Regions from separate parts of the Micromonospora sp. NPDC000316 genome, predicted to be linked through region 4. Evidence: riboswitches for the same ligand, from Rfam matches in the RefSeq annotation. Region 4 holds a riboswitch; each other region holds the start of a gene.

What was found. Region 4 has a riboswitch for cobalamin ahead of bluB (5,6-dimethylbenzimidazole synthase). Riboswitches for the same ligand answer to the same signal wherever they lie in the genome.
Region 1: it holds a riboswitch for cobalamin, as region 4 does, so the genes downstream of both, ACFY2Q_RS01630 (ABC transporter substrate-binding protein) here and bluB (5,6-dimethylbenzimidazole synthase) in region 4, are expected to answer to the same signal.
Region 2: it holds a riboswitch for cobalamin, as region 4 does, so the genes downstream of both, ACFY2Q_RS17410 (acyl-CoA thioesterase) here and bluB (5,6-dimethylbenzimidazole synthase) in region 4, are expected to answer to the same signal.
Region 3: it holds a riboswitch for cobalamin, as region 4 does, so the genes downstream of both, ACFY2Q_RS21135 (ribonucleoside-diphosphate reductase subunit alpha) here and bluB (5,6-dimethylbenzimidazole synthase) in region 4, are expected to answer to the same signal.

Annotation. Positions count from the first base shown of each region.
Region 1 is NZ_JBIAZG010000001.1:353,369-357,295, forward strand. It holds gene ACFY2Q_RS01625 (FecCD family ABC transporter permease) at 1-516, opposite strand, end outside; gene ACFY2Q_RS01630 (ABC transporter substrate-binding protein) at 539-1,474, opposite strand; cobalamin riboswitch at 1,558-1,703, opposite strand; gene ACFY2Q_RS01635 (M14 family zinc carboxypeptidase) at 1,750-3,630, opposite strand; gene ACFY2Q_RS01640 (C39 family peptidase) at 3,842-3,927, shown strand, end outside.
Region 2 is NZ_JBIAZG010000007.1:233,617-237,543, forward strand. It holds gene ACFY2Q_RS17400 (BTAD domain-containing putative transcriptional regulator) at 1-443, opposite strand, end outside; gene ACFY2Q_RS17405 (ABC transporter substrate-binding protein) at 648-1,529, opposite strand; gene ACFY2Q_RS17410 (acyl-CoA thioesterase) at 1,671-2,117, opposite strand; cobalamin riboswitch at 2,313-2,526, opposite strand; gene ACFY2Q_RS17415 (hypothetical protein) at 2,690-3,490, shown strand; gene ACFY2Q_RS17420 (MmcQ/YjbR family DNA-binding protein) at 3,582-3,927, shown strand, end outside.
Region 3 is NZ_JBIAZG010000011.1:91,939-95,865, forward strand. It holds gene ACFY2Q_RS21135 (ribonucleoside-diphosphate reductase subunit alpha) at 1-2,015, opposite strand, end outside; cobalamin riboswitch at 2,210-2,419, opposite strand; gene ACFY2Q_RS21140 (MFS transporter) at 2,506-3,732, opposite strand; gene ACFY2Q_RS21145 (ROK family protein) at 3,774-3,927, shown strand, end outside.
Region 4 is NZ_JBIAZG010000022.1:20,123-24,049, reverse strand. It holds gene ACFY2Q_RS27550 (immunoglobulin-like domain-containing protein) at 1-935, shown strand, start outside; gene ACFY2Q_RS27545 (hypothetical protein) at 1,240-1,455, shown strand; gene bluB (5,6-dimethylbenzimidazole synthase) at 1,596-2,231, opposite strand; cobalamin riboswitch at 2,261-2,461, opposite strand; partial or broken gene ACFY2Q_RS27535 (PLP-dependent aminotransferase family protein) at 2,767-3,927, opposite strand, start outside.

The DNA.
Region 1 (3,927 bases), on a different contig from region 4:
GCCGAGCAGGTAGGTCATCGTCACGGCGACAAGCGACCCGACGAACGCCGCCAACGGGATGGTCAGCGGCAGCCCGGAGATCGCGCCCTCGCGGCCGGCGCCGCCGAGGGCGATCACCGCGGTGACCGCGAGGCCCGCGCCGGCTGCCACCCCGAGCAGGTACGGGTCGGCGAGCGGGTTGCGGAACACGCCCTGGTAGCAGCCGCCGGCCAGGGCGAGCAGACCACCGACGAGCAGGCCCAGCACGACCCGGGGCAGCCGCAACTCGGTGACGATGGCGATTTCCCGCTCGGTCAACCCGCTCTCCAGGTGCACCCCGGGGATCAGGTTGAGCAGTTCGGCGGCGACGCTGCCCGGCGGCAGGCTTACCGGGCCGAGCGACACCCCGGCGACGAGCGCGACGAGCACCGCGAACACCCCGGCGGCCAACCAGCGCTTGCGCAGGCCGGCGGGCCGGGACGCGAGCTGCGTCCCGGCCGACCGCCTGGTTGGTGCCGGAGTGGCCACCGGAAGCAGTCCGGTCACCGACGGACGTCGATCACGCGGGCACCTTGACGACCGCGTCGATGACGACCCGGAGCAGGTCCACGATCCGTGGGCCCCAGCGGGAGGCGATGTCGTCGTCAAGCGGCACGACCTGGTTGTTCTTCACCGCGGTGACCCCGGCCCAGCCGCTGCGGGCCTTTACCGAGTCGGCGTTCTGCTGGCAGCACTTGGCGTCGGCCAGGAAGACGAAGTCGGGGTCGGCCTTGACGATGAACTCCTGGGACAGCTGCGGGTAGCCGGCGCTCTTGCCGTCCGCGTCGGCCGGGTCGGCGATGTTGCTCAGGCCGGCCAGGTCGTAGATCGAGCCGATGAAGGTCTTGCTTGTCGCGCTGTAGAGCTCCGGACCCAGCTCGTGGAAGTAGGTGAGCTTCTCGGCGCGCTGCGGCACGTCCTTGACCAGCTTGGTGATGTCGTCCTTCATCCGGGTGACGACGTCGGTGGCCTGGTCGGCGTGCCCGGTAAGCGTGCCCAGGTCGGCGATCTGCCGGTAGGAGTCGTCGAGCGTGGTCGCCGCCGGGGTCAGGTACACCGGGATCTTCAGCTTGCCGAGTTGGTCGACGATCTTGTTGCGGTCGTCGGAGAGCACCACCAGGTCGGGGTTCTTGCTGGCGATCGCCTCGGCGTTGGGCTGGAAGCCGGACAGGTCGGTCTTGGGCGCGTCGGCCGGATAGTTGGACTGGTCGTCGGCCGCGGTCACCTGCGGGCCGGCACCGATGGCGAAGAGCATCTCGGTGGCGGTGGGCGCCAGCGACACGATCTTCTCGGGCCGCTTGTCGAGGGTGAGCGAGCCGACAGTGACCGGGTAGCTGACGCTCGCCGAACCTGCGCCGGGCGTCGGCTGGTCGGCGGTCTTCTCGGCGCAGGCGCCGAGCGCGAGCGCGACGACCGCGAGCGTCGCGGCGAAGAGCCGGGGGGTACGTCTGGACATGGAACCTCCTGTCGGTCGAGGAGTGTGGTGCTTCGCCGACAGGGCTTCCGTACGCCCGCCCACGAGGCGCCCTTCCTCGAGAGCGCGTGTCGCGACCGATCCGCAGGCGACCTGGCTTGTCCCCACCGTCGGGTGGGGCATCACAGTTGCGGGACAGCGCCGGTTTCACACCGGCTTCGCTGCGGAGTGGTCGCTAAGACGGTAGCGCACCGATGGGGCTGGAGGTTCGGAGCGGGTGGTGGGGCCCCGCCGGGGCGGAACGGGGCCCCACCCGATCAGGAGGCGGTGATTGTGACGTTGTCCACAGCCGCCTCCACGAGGCTCGCACCGGAGGCGTCCGCCGCCTCCACGAGGATCCGCACGGACTGGCCGGCGTACGGGGTGAGGTTGAGGTTCGCCACCGCCCAACTCCCGTTGCGGTTGGTCGCCGCGCCGGCCTGGGTGAGCAGCGCTGTGGTGCCGCCGTTGTGCACCACGCTCACCCGCAGGTAGTCGGCCGACGACGCGTTCGAGCCGTGTGCCAGATACCAGGCCAGGGACAGGGTGAGTGTGCCCGACGACGGCAGGGTCACCGCCGGGGACCTGGCACTTGTCACCCCACCGTCGACGTCGTAGTCACCGGCCGCCGAGCCAGCGAGCCGGCCGGTGACCAGGTCGTTCGAGCCGGCGTACGGGGTGAGCTGCTTGGCGCCGGAGGAGGTGGTCGCCTGGGCTGCGCCCCGCTCCCACGCCCCGCTTGTGGCGGCGTCCGTGCCGGACGGGTTGGTGGTCCACCCGGTGGCGGTCTCGAAGGTGTCCGACCAGACCGTGGTGCCGCCACCACCGCCGCCGCAGTACTGCGCCTGCTTGCCGATGACCCGGTACGGGCAGTCGGCGTACTCGCTGAGCATCAGCACCGCCTCGCGGTTGCGGCTGGTCTGCGCGGGAATCACCTCGTCGGGCGGGTAGAAGCCGCCGCCGCTCGCCGAGCCCGGGTACATCTCGAATGTGTACGCCCAGATGTTGTGGGTGGCCCACATCCAGTCGATGCTGTCGCCGTCGGTGATGTAGAGGTCGCTGGACTGCTGCGGTGTGTAGTTGTTCGTCGCCGCCATCTGCTGTCCGAGGGTGGCGAAGGTGTTGTACTGGTCGGCGTTCATCCCGGCCGCCGTGTTCGCCGTGGTGTAGCCGTACGGCCAGAGCACCAACTGCGAGTACGTGTGGAAGTCGATGTTCGCCTTGATCTGCTGTGTCCCACCGACCACGCGACTGTTGACGAAGTTGCGCAGGGCCTGGGTCTCCGGCGCGGAGAACGCCGACGGGCCGCGGTAGGTCTCCGACGAGGTCGAGCCCGACGAGCCGCCGCAGCAACCCCAGTTGTAGGACCAGTTGCGGTTCAGGTCGGTGCCGACGTTCGACGAGCCGCTGTTGGGCTGGCGGTTCTTGCGCCAGGACCGGTACGACCCGGTGGCGATGTCGTACTCGCTGCCGTCCGGGTTGACCGTCGGCACGATCCAGATCTCCCGGCTGTTGACGATGTTGGTGATCCGGGAGTCGCTGCCGTAGCTGTCGGTGAAGAGGTTGAGCAGGTAGATCGCCATTTCGACGGTCAGGTGCTCGCGGGCGTGCTGCTGGGCGTTGAACAGAATCTCCGGTTCGTTCTCGTCGGTGCCGACGTTGTCGGAGATCTTCACGGCCATCAGGTCGCGGCCCTCGTACGACGTACCAATGCTGATCTTGCGGGCGATGGCCGGGTGGTCGGTCACGGCCTTGTTCACGACGGCCGTCAGTTCCGCGTAGTCGTGGTAGTTGGAGTCGGCGGGCGGGAAGGCCAACGTGCCCATCTCACCGGCGCCGCGTTCGGCGTTCGGTGGCGGGGTGAGCGGTTCCAGGCGGAATCCGAGCCTGCCGATCGCGGCGGCTTCGGCGGCGGTGGCCGAGATGTGCAGGACTCCGTGTTCGGAGTAGTCGATGGCAGCCCCGGTGCGGGCCACCGCGTTGCGGTCGGCGAGGGTCCGGGGCCCGAGCACCCGGTAGCCGGCGGCGGCCGACTCGGCGGTGCGATCGGGTGCGGGTTTCGCGGCGACCGGTCCGGCGGCCACGGTGACGATGCCCAGCCCGGTGACGACGGCGAGCACCAGGAGACGGCGGAGAGGGTTGGGCGTGCGGAGGGTCATGAACTACCTCCTTGAAGGGCGGGACATCCCGCTCGGTGATGCACACTTCACCATCAGCCACATGGTCGAATCAATATCCGTCGTTGCCTTGTGCATCCCAGATTCACCATCGCTGCGGCAATGATTTTCCTCCCGGGAACATCTGGCGAAACTTCCCTCCGCGCGGAACACTGACCAGCGACGATGCACCTCTGGACACCGCGGAGCACCCATGGCCAGTTCCCGCTTGCACGCGGCCGCCCTCGCGGGCGTCAGCGCGCTCACCCTGCTCGCCACCACAGCCCCCGCCACAGCAGG
Region 2 (3,927 bases), on a different contig from region 4:
AGCTCGGCGACGCCCGCCAGCGGCTCGCCCCGCCACAACGCCAACGCCTCGGCATAGCAGCCCTCGGCGGCCGCCGGCTCCCCGGCCGCGAACGCATCCGCCGCCCGGTCCACCAGGCTGCCGAACCGGAACGCGTCGATGGCCTCGGCTTTCACCCGCAGCTCGTACCCTCTCGGGCGGCTCCGCAGGATCCGCGCCGGCTCGCGATGGGACCGCTCGGGCTCCACGACCCGACGCAACCCGGCGACGTACGTGCGCAGCGTCATGTGGGCGCTGGCTGGTGGCCGGCCGTCCCACAGCGCCTCGACCAGCCAGTCGGCGGCGACGAACCGGTTGGGTCGCAGCAGGAAGAGGGCCAGCAGAGCCTGCTGCTTCGGCCCTCCGACGGGCACCACTCGCCCGTCCCGGAGGACCTCCGGCGGACCTAACACCCGAAACTGCATGCCATCACCACAACAATGATTCCAACATCTCCGGTGCGAGGTACGGCAGGACCGGGCCGACAGCCGCGACCCTCCGTCCAGGCTGTCGTACGCCAGCCGTACGGCTTCCGCTGCGTCGCCCATCCGTCAGCTACGAAGGCGCGGACGTCGAACAAGCCCTGCCCCGCCTCGTCGCCGCCGATGTCGGCCACTCGGACGGCGGTGTCAGCCTGCGTCGACGGGAACCCTCCGAGCGCGGGAGTCCGGGCGGCCAGCGAGGATGGCGGCGAGGATCTCCGCGCCGTCGACGACCCTGGGGCCGGGCCTGTTGAAGTAGGCGGGCCCGTCGACCACCCACACCTGCCCCTGACGGACCGCAGGCAGGGCCGCCCAGCCGGGTTGCGCGGCCGCCACGGACACCTCGTCGAACGTCCGCTCGGGCGTGAACCCACACGGCCCGAACACCACCACATCGGGAGCCAGGTCCGCGACCACCGACCACCGGTACGGGGTGCTGTGCGCTCCGGGCCCGAGCAGCAGAGACCGCCCGCCCGCATAGGTGATCTGCTCCGGCACCCAGTGCCCGCCGGGCATCAACGGGTCGAGCCACTCGACGAACAACACAGTCGGCGCGCCGGTCACCGACCCCGGCAGTGCGGCGAGGCGACGCTCGCTGTCGGCTCGGATCTCCGCTGCCCTGCCTTCGGTGCCGGTAAGCGCGGCCACGGCATCGACCGTGTCCAGGATCCCGCCGATGGTCCTCGCCTCCAGGGACACCACCCTGGTGTCGAGGTCGATCAGGCGAACCGCGTCATTGACCCGCTCGTAGGAGACCGCACACACGTCGCACAGATCCTGAGTGAGGATCAGATCCGGCTTCAGGTCATCCAGCATTGCCACATCGAGCTGGTACAACGACGAACCTCGGTGCGGGTCGCCGGCGATCGACGCCGAGATCTCCCGGCTCGTCAAAGCCTCCGGCAAAGACGTCGCCGTCACCGCCGGGATGTCGGCCAGGATCCCCGGCGGCCAGTCACACTCGTGGGTACGGCCGACCAGGTGCCCGGTCAGGCCGAGCATGGCCACGATGTCCGTGGCCGCAGGCAACAGCGAAACGATGCGCACACTCGCCTGCCTACCAGGCGCGACCGAGCCACGTCCACCCCGCGACAGCGACGCGGCCAGCGTCGTCAATGCCGGCCGTCGCCGCCGGCCGTCGGCCATCCGGCCAGCAGACCCGAGCACGTCTCAACGGTCCTCGGCGCCGTCGAGCAGCGCCCGCCGCAGGGCCAGCCGGTGCTCGCGGCGGATCTCCGCCTCCCGGTACCGCCGCCGGTCACCGTCGGTCTCCGGCAACAGCGGCGGCACCGTACGCGGCTGGCCGTCGTCGTCGACGGCGACCATGACCAGGTGGGCGGTGGCCACATCGGTGGGCGGCACCGCCCGGTCCCACCGGTCGGCGGTCACCTTGACGGCCACCTCCATCGAGCTGCGCCCAGCCCAGGTGATCCGGGCATCGACGTGCACGACGTCACCGACCCGCACCGCCCGCAGAAACGCGGTCTCGTCGATCGCGGCGGTCACCGCCGGGCCGTCGGAATGACGGGCGGCGACCACCCCAGCCACCGAGTCGATGAGATTGAGGATCCGGCCACCGTGCACCGTACCCATCAGGTTCGTGTGATGCTGGTCCATGATCTGCGACAGGGTCAGGTGCGACGCCGACGGCGCCCGGCCGTCGATCGTGGTGGTGTCATACACAGCGGCAGTCCGTCCCTCGGGAAACCACACCACCGAAACCGCGGACACACGCTGACGAGCACGCACCGCCGCACGTCACGCGGCACGTCACCCGCTCAGCCCACCCGCGAGGCCGACGGCAGCGCACACGGTTGTGTACGCGGCGCGGGCAGGTCTTCGGACTCGCGGGCCTGACCGGTCGCGCCGGTCCCCTACTGGCCGTCGCTTCCCAGGCCGTAGCCCAGTGCTGATGACGGCGGTCGTTCCCACTCACCGCTGCGGGGCAGCCCCGGACTTCCACCGGGTTCCCTCTTACGACGCCCAGCCGGTCACGACCAGGCGAACCAGCGCCACCAGGAGCATAGCTGGCCGGTCGCCACCTCGACGAAGGCCTCGTCGAGGTGTCAAGCGCATGATCACCTCGGGCCTCGGGAACGTCGCTGTGAACCTCTTCGAGACCCGCCGATGAGAGTGCCATCAGTCCTGGGCTGATGTGCGCTACGCGACCGGCGTCTACGCTTCCTCGCGTGCCGGTGGGATTCGGGGTAAGCCTTGTCGTCCGTGGTCAGACAGTGGACCCGGAGGGAATGCTGACGTCCCTTGCCAGGGCCTCCACTGCCAACGGTATCGAGATCGACCGCATCGGTGACGTCGTGCGGTTCACCGCTGACGAACTCGGTGATCTGTCGGTCCTCGCGGCGCCGTTGGCCGGCTGGTGGCAGCAGCACGGCCCGAACGTGGCCGGCGACGTGGCCCTACGGTTCGTCGGGCCGGGCGGCGTCACCGAGCTGAACTACAGCATGCCGGAGCTGGCTGTCGAACACGTCCAGCGCCACATCACGTTCGACAGCGGCCGGCCTTACGGCCCAGGTGAAGCACCCGGGCCGATACGCCGGCTCGCCGCGGCGCTCTTGCGCCGGACCCGCAATGGCTTCACCGCGTCGGAACTGGTGATCCGCGACGAAGGCAGCGTCCTGTGCGTTGCTCTGGCCGGCCGTGACCTCGACGACCAGCCCCGCAGCCTGGAGCTCCAGGCATTCGACCCCGCCCACGACGACTACGACCCCGGCGACGACGACGGATACTGCCTGGTCACCGAGCACCACGTACCGGTCGTGCAAGGGCTGGTCGCGCTCCAGCTGACCCGGCGGGTGCTACGCCTACGGCTGACCGACGGCGCGGCCCGGACCTGGGGAACACGCTCCGCGATGTACCAGGTCAGGCTCCACCTCGACAACCACGAGATCGAACAACTTCGCCTGCAGCTACGTCGCCTCTTCTCCCTCGGCAGCGATCGACTTCCCGTACCGAAACTCGAACTCGAGTAGGAGATCATCCGACCGTCGCGGCAGTATCCCAGTCCAGCTCCGCCGAGCACCGGCTACCGCCGCCAGGCCCGCCGTGTGCTTACCTTCCGGGATGCCGCACCTCATGATGTTCGACGAAGCAGATCCACTCCTGAACCGGCTGCGCACGCTCGCCCTGGCGTTCCCCGACGCGGCCGAGAAGATCTCCCACGGACGTCCCACCTTCTTCACCACAAAGGTCTTCGCGTACTACGGAGGATCGGTGAAAGTCGACGGCGTCTACCAGCAGCATGAACATTCGCTGCTCGTGCTCGTTGACCCCGACGAGCGAACGGCGCTGTTGGACGAGGACCGCTGCTTCGTGCCGGCCTACCTCGGCCCCTACGGGTGGATCGGGGTGGACCTGACCGCGGACACCGACTGGGACGAAGTCAACGAGTTGCTCGACGCGAGCTACC
Region 3 (3,927 bases), on a different contig from region 4:
TCCCGCACGTCGGCCGGCAGCTCGTCGACGCCCTGCACCGACCCCTCGGCACGGCGGATCGCCGACCGGATCGCGTCGGTCCACAGGCCACGGGCCTTCAGCTCGCGCACCAGAGCGGTGTTGACCTGAAGGAACTCCCCCGACAGCGTCTCGCGCTTGAACAGGTTGGACACCTGCGGCTCGACGCACTCGTAGCAGCCGGCGATCGAGGCGATTGTCGCCGTCGGCGCGACCGCCACGAGCAGCGAGTTGCGCAGCCCGTACGCCCGCACCCGCTCGCGCAGCGCGGCCCAGCGCGCGGTCTGCGTACCCTCGACACCCCACAGGTCTGGTTGCAGGTCGCCCCGCGCGGCCCGGGTCTGCCCGAACGCCGGGTGCGCGCCGAAGCGGCGGGCCAGGTCGGCGGAGGTCTCCAGCGCGGTCAGGTACAGCTCCTCGCTGATCCGGGTGGACAGCTCCCGCGCAGCCGGCGAGTCGAACGGCAGCCGCAGCGCGAAGAACACGTCCTGGAGGCCCATCAGCCCGAGCCCGACGGGCCGCCAGCGGGGGTTGCTCGCCGCCGCCTGCGCTGTCGGGTAGTAGTTGATGTCGATGACCCGGTCGAGGAACGTCACAGCCGTGCGGACCGTCTCGCGCAGCCGATGCCAGTCGATGCCGCTGCCGGTGAGGTGCGCGGCGACGTTCACCGAGCCGAGGTTGCACACCGCCGTCTCGGCGTCGCTGGACACCTCGATGATCTCGGTGCAGAGGTTGGACAGGTGCACGACGTTGCCCGGCTCGGCCGTCTGGTTGCACAGCCGGTTGGCGGCGTCCTTGAACGTCATCCACCCGTTGCCGGTCTGGGCCAGGGTGCGCATCATCTTCCCGTACAGCTCTCGGGCCGGGACCTGCCGCACGTAGCGGCCCTGCGCCTCGGCCTCCCGGTACGCGGCGTCGAACCGCTCCCCCCACAGGTCGGGCAGCTCCGGCACCTCGTGGGGGTCGAACAGCGACCACATCGCGTCGGCCTCGACCCGGCGCATGAACTCGTCCGGGATCCAGTTGGCCAGGTTCAGGTTGTGGGTACGCCGGGCGTCCTCGCCGGTGTTGTCCCGCAGTTGCAGGAACTCCTCGACGTCCGGGTGCCACGGCTCCAGGTAGACGCAGGCCGCGCCCTTGCGCCGGCCGCCCTGGTTGACGGCGGCGACGCTCGCGTCAAGCGTGCGCAGCCACGGCACGATCCCGTTGGACTGCCCGTTGGTGCCACGGATCAGCGCGCCCCGGGACCGGACCCGGGAGTATGCGATGCCGATGCCCCCGGCGAACTTGGACAGGTTGGCGACCTGCGCGTACCGCTGGTAGATCGAGTCCAGCTCGTCGCGCGGCGAGTCGACCAGATAGCAGGAGGACATCTGCGTGTGCCGGGTGCCGGAGTTGAACAGCGTCGGCGAGCTGGGCAGGTAGGCCAGGCTGGACATCAGCCGGTAGAAGCCGACCGCCTCGTCCGGCGTACGGGACAGGCCGCAGGCCACCCGCAGCAGCCAGTACTGCGGGGTCTCCAGCACCAGCCGGCTCGTCGGGTGGCGCAGCAGGTATCTGTCGTAGACGGTACGCAGGCCGAAGTACTCGAAGCGGCGGTCGCCGTCCGGGTCGATCGCGTCGTCGAGCATCTCGGCGTGCGTCGCGACGAACGCGGCGGTGTCGTCGCCGATCAGGCCCTCGGCGTGACCGATCCGGATCGAGGCGCTGAACGAGGTGACGCCCTGCCGACGCACCTCCTTGTCGACGTAACCGGACAGCAGCCGGGCGGCCAGGCGCGAGTATTGCGGTTCCTCACCGATCATCTCGGCCGCGGTGTGGATGGAGAGCCGATCCAACTCGGCAGTCGTCGCTCCGTCGTACAGGCCGCTTATCGTGCGGGTGGCCACGCGCAGCGGGTCGACGTCGGCGAGGTCGTCGGCCCACCGCTCGACCGCCCGGACGATCCTGTTGACGTCCACCGGCTCGGTGGCGCCGTCGCGCTTGCGGACCTGCATCGGCGTCCGCCGCAGGGCCGTCGCGCCGCTGGCCGGGACTACCTCGGTGACTGTCACCACTCACTCCTCGCGAGTTCGAGACCAGATGGCCCTCGGACGCGCGGAGACAGACACCGGCGGACGCCACGCCCGAAAGGCGTGGGTCAGGTGGCGTCAGCCGTCCCACGCGGCCTCGGACCGCCGTCCACCCGGGTGCGGGTGTACGGCGCGCTGGCAGGTCTTCGGACTCGCGGGCACGACCGGGCTCGCCGGTCTCCTACCGGCCGTCGCTTCCCAGACCGTGTGGCCCAGTGCTGATGACGGCTGTCGTTCCCACTCACCGCTGCGGGACAGTCCCGGATTTCCACCGGGTTCCCTCTTGCCTCGACCACCGGAGCGGCCGAACCAGCTGCGCTCGACACCATATATAGGGGCGGCAGCGTTTGTCACACCCCACATGTCGGCGTCGGCGTGTCGCCGGCGCCGACGCCCACCACCATCGATCGACGGGTCAGCCCGCGAGGGCGATCGGCTCCGAGGCCCGCGTCCGGCGCTCGGCCGCGAAGCTGACCGCCGCCAGGCCCAGGCCGAGGATCGCGAGGATCACTCCCACCCAGGCCGGCGCGAGATAGCCGAAGCCCGCGGCGATGACGACACTGCCCAGCCCGGCACCGAGGCTGTTGGCGACGTTCATGGCGGACTGGCTCATCGCCGCTCCCATCAACTGCGCGCCCGGCGCCACGGTGATCAGGCGCGCCTGGAGGACCGGCCCCAGGTAGAGGCTTGTCGCGCCCACCAGGAACGCGCCCACGAACAGGCCGACACCGTTCGACGCGACGAGGCCGAAGACGGCGATGCTGACGATCATGGCGACGAAACCGACGACCATGCTCCGGCGCAGGTCCCGGTCGGCGAGCCAACCGCCCAGGGCGTTGCCGACTGTCATGCCCAGACCCACCGCGACGAGCACCCACGGCACTGTCGCGGCCGAGAGGCCTGCGACGTCTGTGGTGACCGGCGCGAGGTAGGTGTTGACAGCGAACAGCCCGGCGAGGCCCACCGCCCCGGTGGCCGCCACGAGCCACACCTGCGAGGTCCGCAGGGACCGCAACTCGGCGGCCGGCGAGGCGTCGACCGCTGCCACGACCTCCGGGACGACGGCCAGGACCGCCAGCAGCGTGAGCACGAACACGCCGGCGATCACCAGGTACGCGGCACGCCAGCCGACCGCCTGCCCGAGCCGCGTCACCGCCGGCACGCCCACCAGGTTGCTCACGGTCAGACCACCGAGCACTGCGGCGAACCCCCGGGCCTCGTTGCCGGGGCCGAGCATGGCCGCCGCGAGCAGACCCGCCGCACCGAAGTACGCGCCGTGCGGCAGCGCCGCGACGAACCGGGCCACGAGCACCAGGTCGAACGTCGGCGCGAGCGCCGACGCGACGGTGCCGACGATGAAGAGAGCGAGCAGACCGAGCACGAGCTTCTTACGCGGCAGTCGGGCGGTCAGCGCGGCGATCAGGGGCGCGCCCACCACCACGCCGAGCGCGTAGGCGCTGATCGTCCAACCCGCGCGGGCCACCGCGTCCGACGACGACACGGCGTACTGCTGTGGCAGCAGGCCGCGTGCGATGTCGGGCAGCAGGCCCATCGCGGCGAACTCGGTGAGGCCGACCGCGACACCGCCCAGCGCCAACGCGAGAACCGCCAGCAGGCGTCGATTTCTGCTCAGTGCATGCACCGAGCGAATTTAGCAACAGCGTTGCGTAATAGGGTGGTGAGATGACGCGCACCACAGCCGACGTCACATTCCTGCGCGGCTACAACCAGGCACTGGTCATGGCGCTGGGACGTACCGTGCGGACGTTCGAGCGGTCGACGGTTGTCGACGCCACAGGCCTGACTCCCCAGGCGGTCTCCAAGGTCATCGCCCGCC
Region 4 (3,927 bases):
TCTCGGAGAAGCACACCAACTTCTTGGACAGCAACGTCGACAACTGGACGACGCTCGCTCCGGCTCTGGGGCGTACGACGTGGGACCCCAACCAGGGTTACGAGGGGCCCGTCATCTTCAAGGCCAACCCTGGTGACACCGCCTGCCCGGGCCAGTTCTACCTCTGGGGTGACCGGTACACGAACGGTGGTGGATACCAGGCTGCGTGCCACGAGAACATCGAGGCACCGACCTGGAACCCCAAGGCGATCACGATGACCAACGCGGGCGTCGTACGTCCGCGTCACGGCACGGTGATCCCGCTGACCCTGCGCGAGTGGAACGACATCCGTGGGATCGCGAACAGCGACGTCACGACCACCACCGAGGTGGCTGTGGAGCCGTACGCGAGCGGATCCGAGTCGACCACTGTCACCGCAACTGTCAAGGCGGCTGACGGGTTCGAAACCGGCGGCCAGGTGCGGTTCAGCCTCGGCTCGTGGTCGACGCTCGCCCACCTGAGCGACGGTGCGGCCACTGTCACGCTGCCGGCGGGCCTGCCTGCGGGTGCCCGGACGGTCACGGTCGAGTACCTCGGCTTCGACTACCTGAAGGCGTCGCAAGGAACGGCCTCGTTCGTGGTGCCGTCCGGCCCGAATGCCGTCAAGGTCCATGCGAAGACGGCGCCGGCGTCGGTCGTCCGCGGGAAGACATTCACGCTGGACGTGACTGTCGAGCCAAAGGGCGGAAAGAAGGAGGCTCCGACCCCGACCGGCGAGGCCACTGTCACCTTCGCCGGCACCGTGCAGGTCGTGCCACTGGTGGACGGCAAGGCCGTCGTGACGCTGCAGACTGCCAATCTGCAGCGCGGGCAGTACCGGGTGCACGTTGCCTACTCCGGCAACCCGACCTACCAGAGTCACGCCGCCAACTACCAGAACCTGACGGTGCGGTAGCCAGCACAGGTACGCCGAGGCGCGCTGAATTGCGCCACGAAGTAGGAGCGGGCGAGATCGACCGATCTCGCCCGCTCGGCGTCATCGTCCAGGACGACGCGGTGCGTACGCGGGTCGAGCCGCTTCCAGCAGCCTCATCGCCGCGGCGCGCACTACGCGAACGACCGATCGAGGCTGAGAGACCGTCGATCGGACGGGCTCGGCGTTGCGATACCGTCATGGGTGCCCACACCGGCGCCGAGCAGCCCGCGTCCGTCGGCTGCCGATGGCCCGCAGGGCGCCCCACCAATCCAGGGAGATACCGATGCCGGAGCCTGAGCCCGTCCAGGACGACAACGCGGCGGATGCCGAATCCTCGGCCACCGCCGAGGCCGACCAGCCTGCCGTTCACGAAAATCGGGCTGCCCGGCGCGCGAAGGGCAAGGCCACGTCGCCTCAACCACATGGAAAGGGCCAGCACATCGCAGGCCGGGGCTCGGTGCAGAGCCCGCGCCAATGGGGCAACCGCCGAAGCGGCTGAGCTCTTGGTGGAGCCCGTTGTCAGCACCACTCGCTGATCACCACAGCCGCAGGGTGGCGGCGGTGAGGGCGCCTCGTCGGGGTTGTCGAGGCAGATCGCCGGGTGGCTGGCGGGGGAGCGCCAGCCACCCGGTCAGCCGATCAGCCAGTCGTCCAACGATCGTGGTGGATCATCGACGACACCGGTCGTCGCTGCTGCCAGCCGTGCCGCTCCAGGTCGGGCGTCTGCTCCAGGTGGGTGACCGGGCCGAGGCAGAGCCACGCCACCGGGCGGACGGTGGCCGGAATGCCGAGCAGGTCGCGCAGGAACGGCTCCCGATAGAACGAAACCCAACCGACTCCGAGTTGCTCGGCGGTCGCGGCCAGCCACAGGTTCTGGATCGCCAGGCAGACCGAGTAGAGGCCGGCGTCGGCGATCGCGTGACGACCGAGCACGGCCGGACCACCCCGCTCCGGGTCGTACGTAACCACTACCGACAACGTCGACTCGCGTACGCCATCGATCTTGATCCGGGCGAAGCGTTCCGCCGCCACGCCGTCGAGCGTGGCCGCGAAGGTGTCCCGTTCCCGTTCCCGTTCCACGTGTCGGTGGAATTCCTGCCGCAGCTCAGGATCGCGGACCAGGATGAAGTCCCAAGGTTGGGAAAGACCGACGCTCGGCGCGGCGTGCGCCGCCGCGAGGATCCGGTGCAACGTCTCGTCGGGGATCGGCGCCCCGGTGAACTGGGCACGTACGTCCCGGCGGCGGTGAATGGTCTCGTAGAGTCCGGTGTTCAAGGCAGGCTCCCGCTGCGCTCGTGCCCCTGACGGGGCCGATGACGCGAGGCCGGTCTTCGGACTCCCGGATCTGCGCTGGTCACCCGCCTTCCCAGCCCCTCAGGGCCAGTGGCTGCGTCTGGTACGCGTAGGTGGCAGCTCCCCGGTCACCGCGGCGGGCCCGTGCCGGACTCACACCGGCTTCCCGATTCTCCCCACTCGCGTGGGGCACCTCGCAACGTTTGTGCCACCGAGACCATAGCGGCCCGGACGAACGGGAGACGAATCGCGCCACGGATTTGGGATCCGCCCGACTCCCCGTCCCGCCCGAGAAGCAGCGGGCGAGCAGCCGGAGTCCCTCGGGCACCCGTTCCGTCTGAATGGCGCCGTAGCCGAGGATCAGTCCAGACGTCTGGCGGTCACCGGCATGGTAGGGGGCGAGTTCCTCGACGGCGACGCCGTGGTCGGCGGCCCGTTCGACGACCGTGGCCGGGTCGACGGATACGTCCGGCCGTAGTCGTGCGCACAGGTGCAGGCCGGCCGTGGACGGCACCGGGACGAGCCACTCGGCGAAGTCGTTCCGCAGCGCGGCGTCAATCAGGGCCCGCCGCTCGGCGTAGACCCGGGTGGCCTTTCGGATGTGCCGCGGCAGCTCGCCGGAGTCGATGAAGCGGGCCAGTGCGGCCTGGCTGGTGTGGTCGCCGTGCCAGTCGGTGAGCTGTTTCGCGGCGAGCAGCGCCGGTCGCAACGACGCCGGAGCGACGAGGAAACCGAGGCGCAGCATGGGGAGCAGGGTCTTCGAGAAGGTGCCGACGTAGACGACCTTGCCGGTCCGGTCGAGGGTCTGCAGCGGGTCCAGCGTCCGCGCCGAGAAGCGGAACTCGGTGTCGTAGTCGTCCTCGACGATGACGGCGTCCCGGTCAGCGACCCAGTCGAGCAGTGCCGCGCGGCGGGCCAGTGACATCGGCGTACCCAGCGGCAACTGGTGCGACGGGGTGACGTAGACCAGTCGCGTGTCGCCGGGCAGCGCAGCGACGTCCAACCCCTCGTCGTCCACCGGAACGGGCACCACCCGGGCCCCGAGGCTGTGGAACAGTCGCCGGGCTGGTGGATACCCGGGCTCCTCGACCGCTACCCGGTCGCCCGGCTCGATCATGACCCGGCCGACGAGGTCCAGGGCCTGCTGGGCACCGTGGGTGACGATCACGTCGTCGGCGCGGCCACGCACCGACCGGGCGAGACCGGCGTACCGGGCGATCGCGGCGCGCAGGTCGGGATGGCCGTCCGGTGCGCGGTAGCCGCGCCGCACGGTCGATGCGCGGAGTTCGCCGGCCACCAGCCGCCGCCACGTGCCGAGCGGGAACAGCTCGGCGTCGGGCGTGCCCAAGCGGAAGTCGTACGCGGGCTGCTGCGCGGCGACAGGAGTCGGCCCGGCGGACGCCCAGAGCGCTCGGGGGCGTACCCCGCCGGCCGGGGCCGGGCGGGGCCGGGCGCGGGCGACCGGCTCGTCGGTCACGAAGGTCCCCGCACCGACCCGGGCGACCACCAGGCCCTCGGCGGTCAGTCGCTCGTAGGCGACGGCGACCGTGTTCCGGGCGACGTCGAGCCGCAGTGCCAGCTCACGGGTGGGCGGCAGCCGTTCGCCGGGACGCAGCCGGCCGTCCAGGATCGCGTCCAGCAACTGCCGGTAGATCCTCGACGCGCGGTCCCCGGGGCC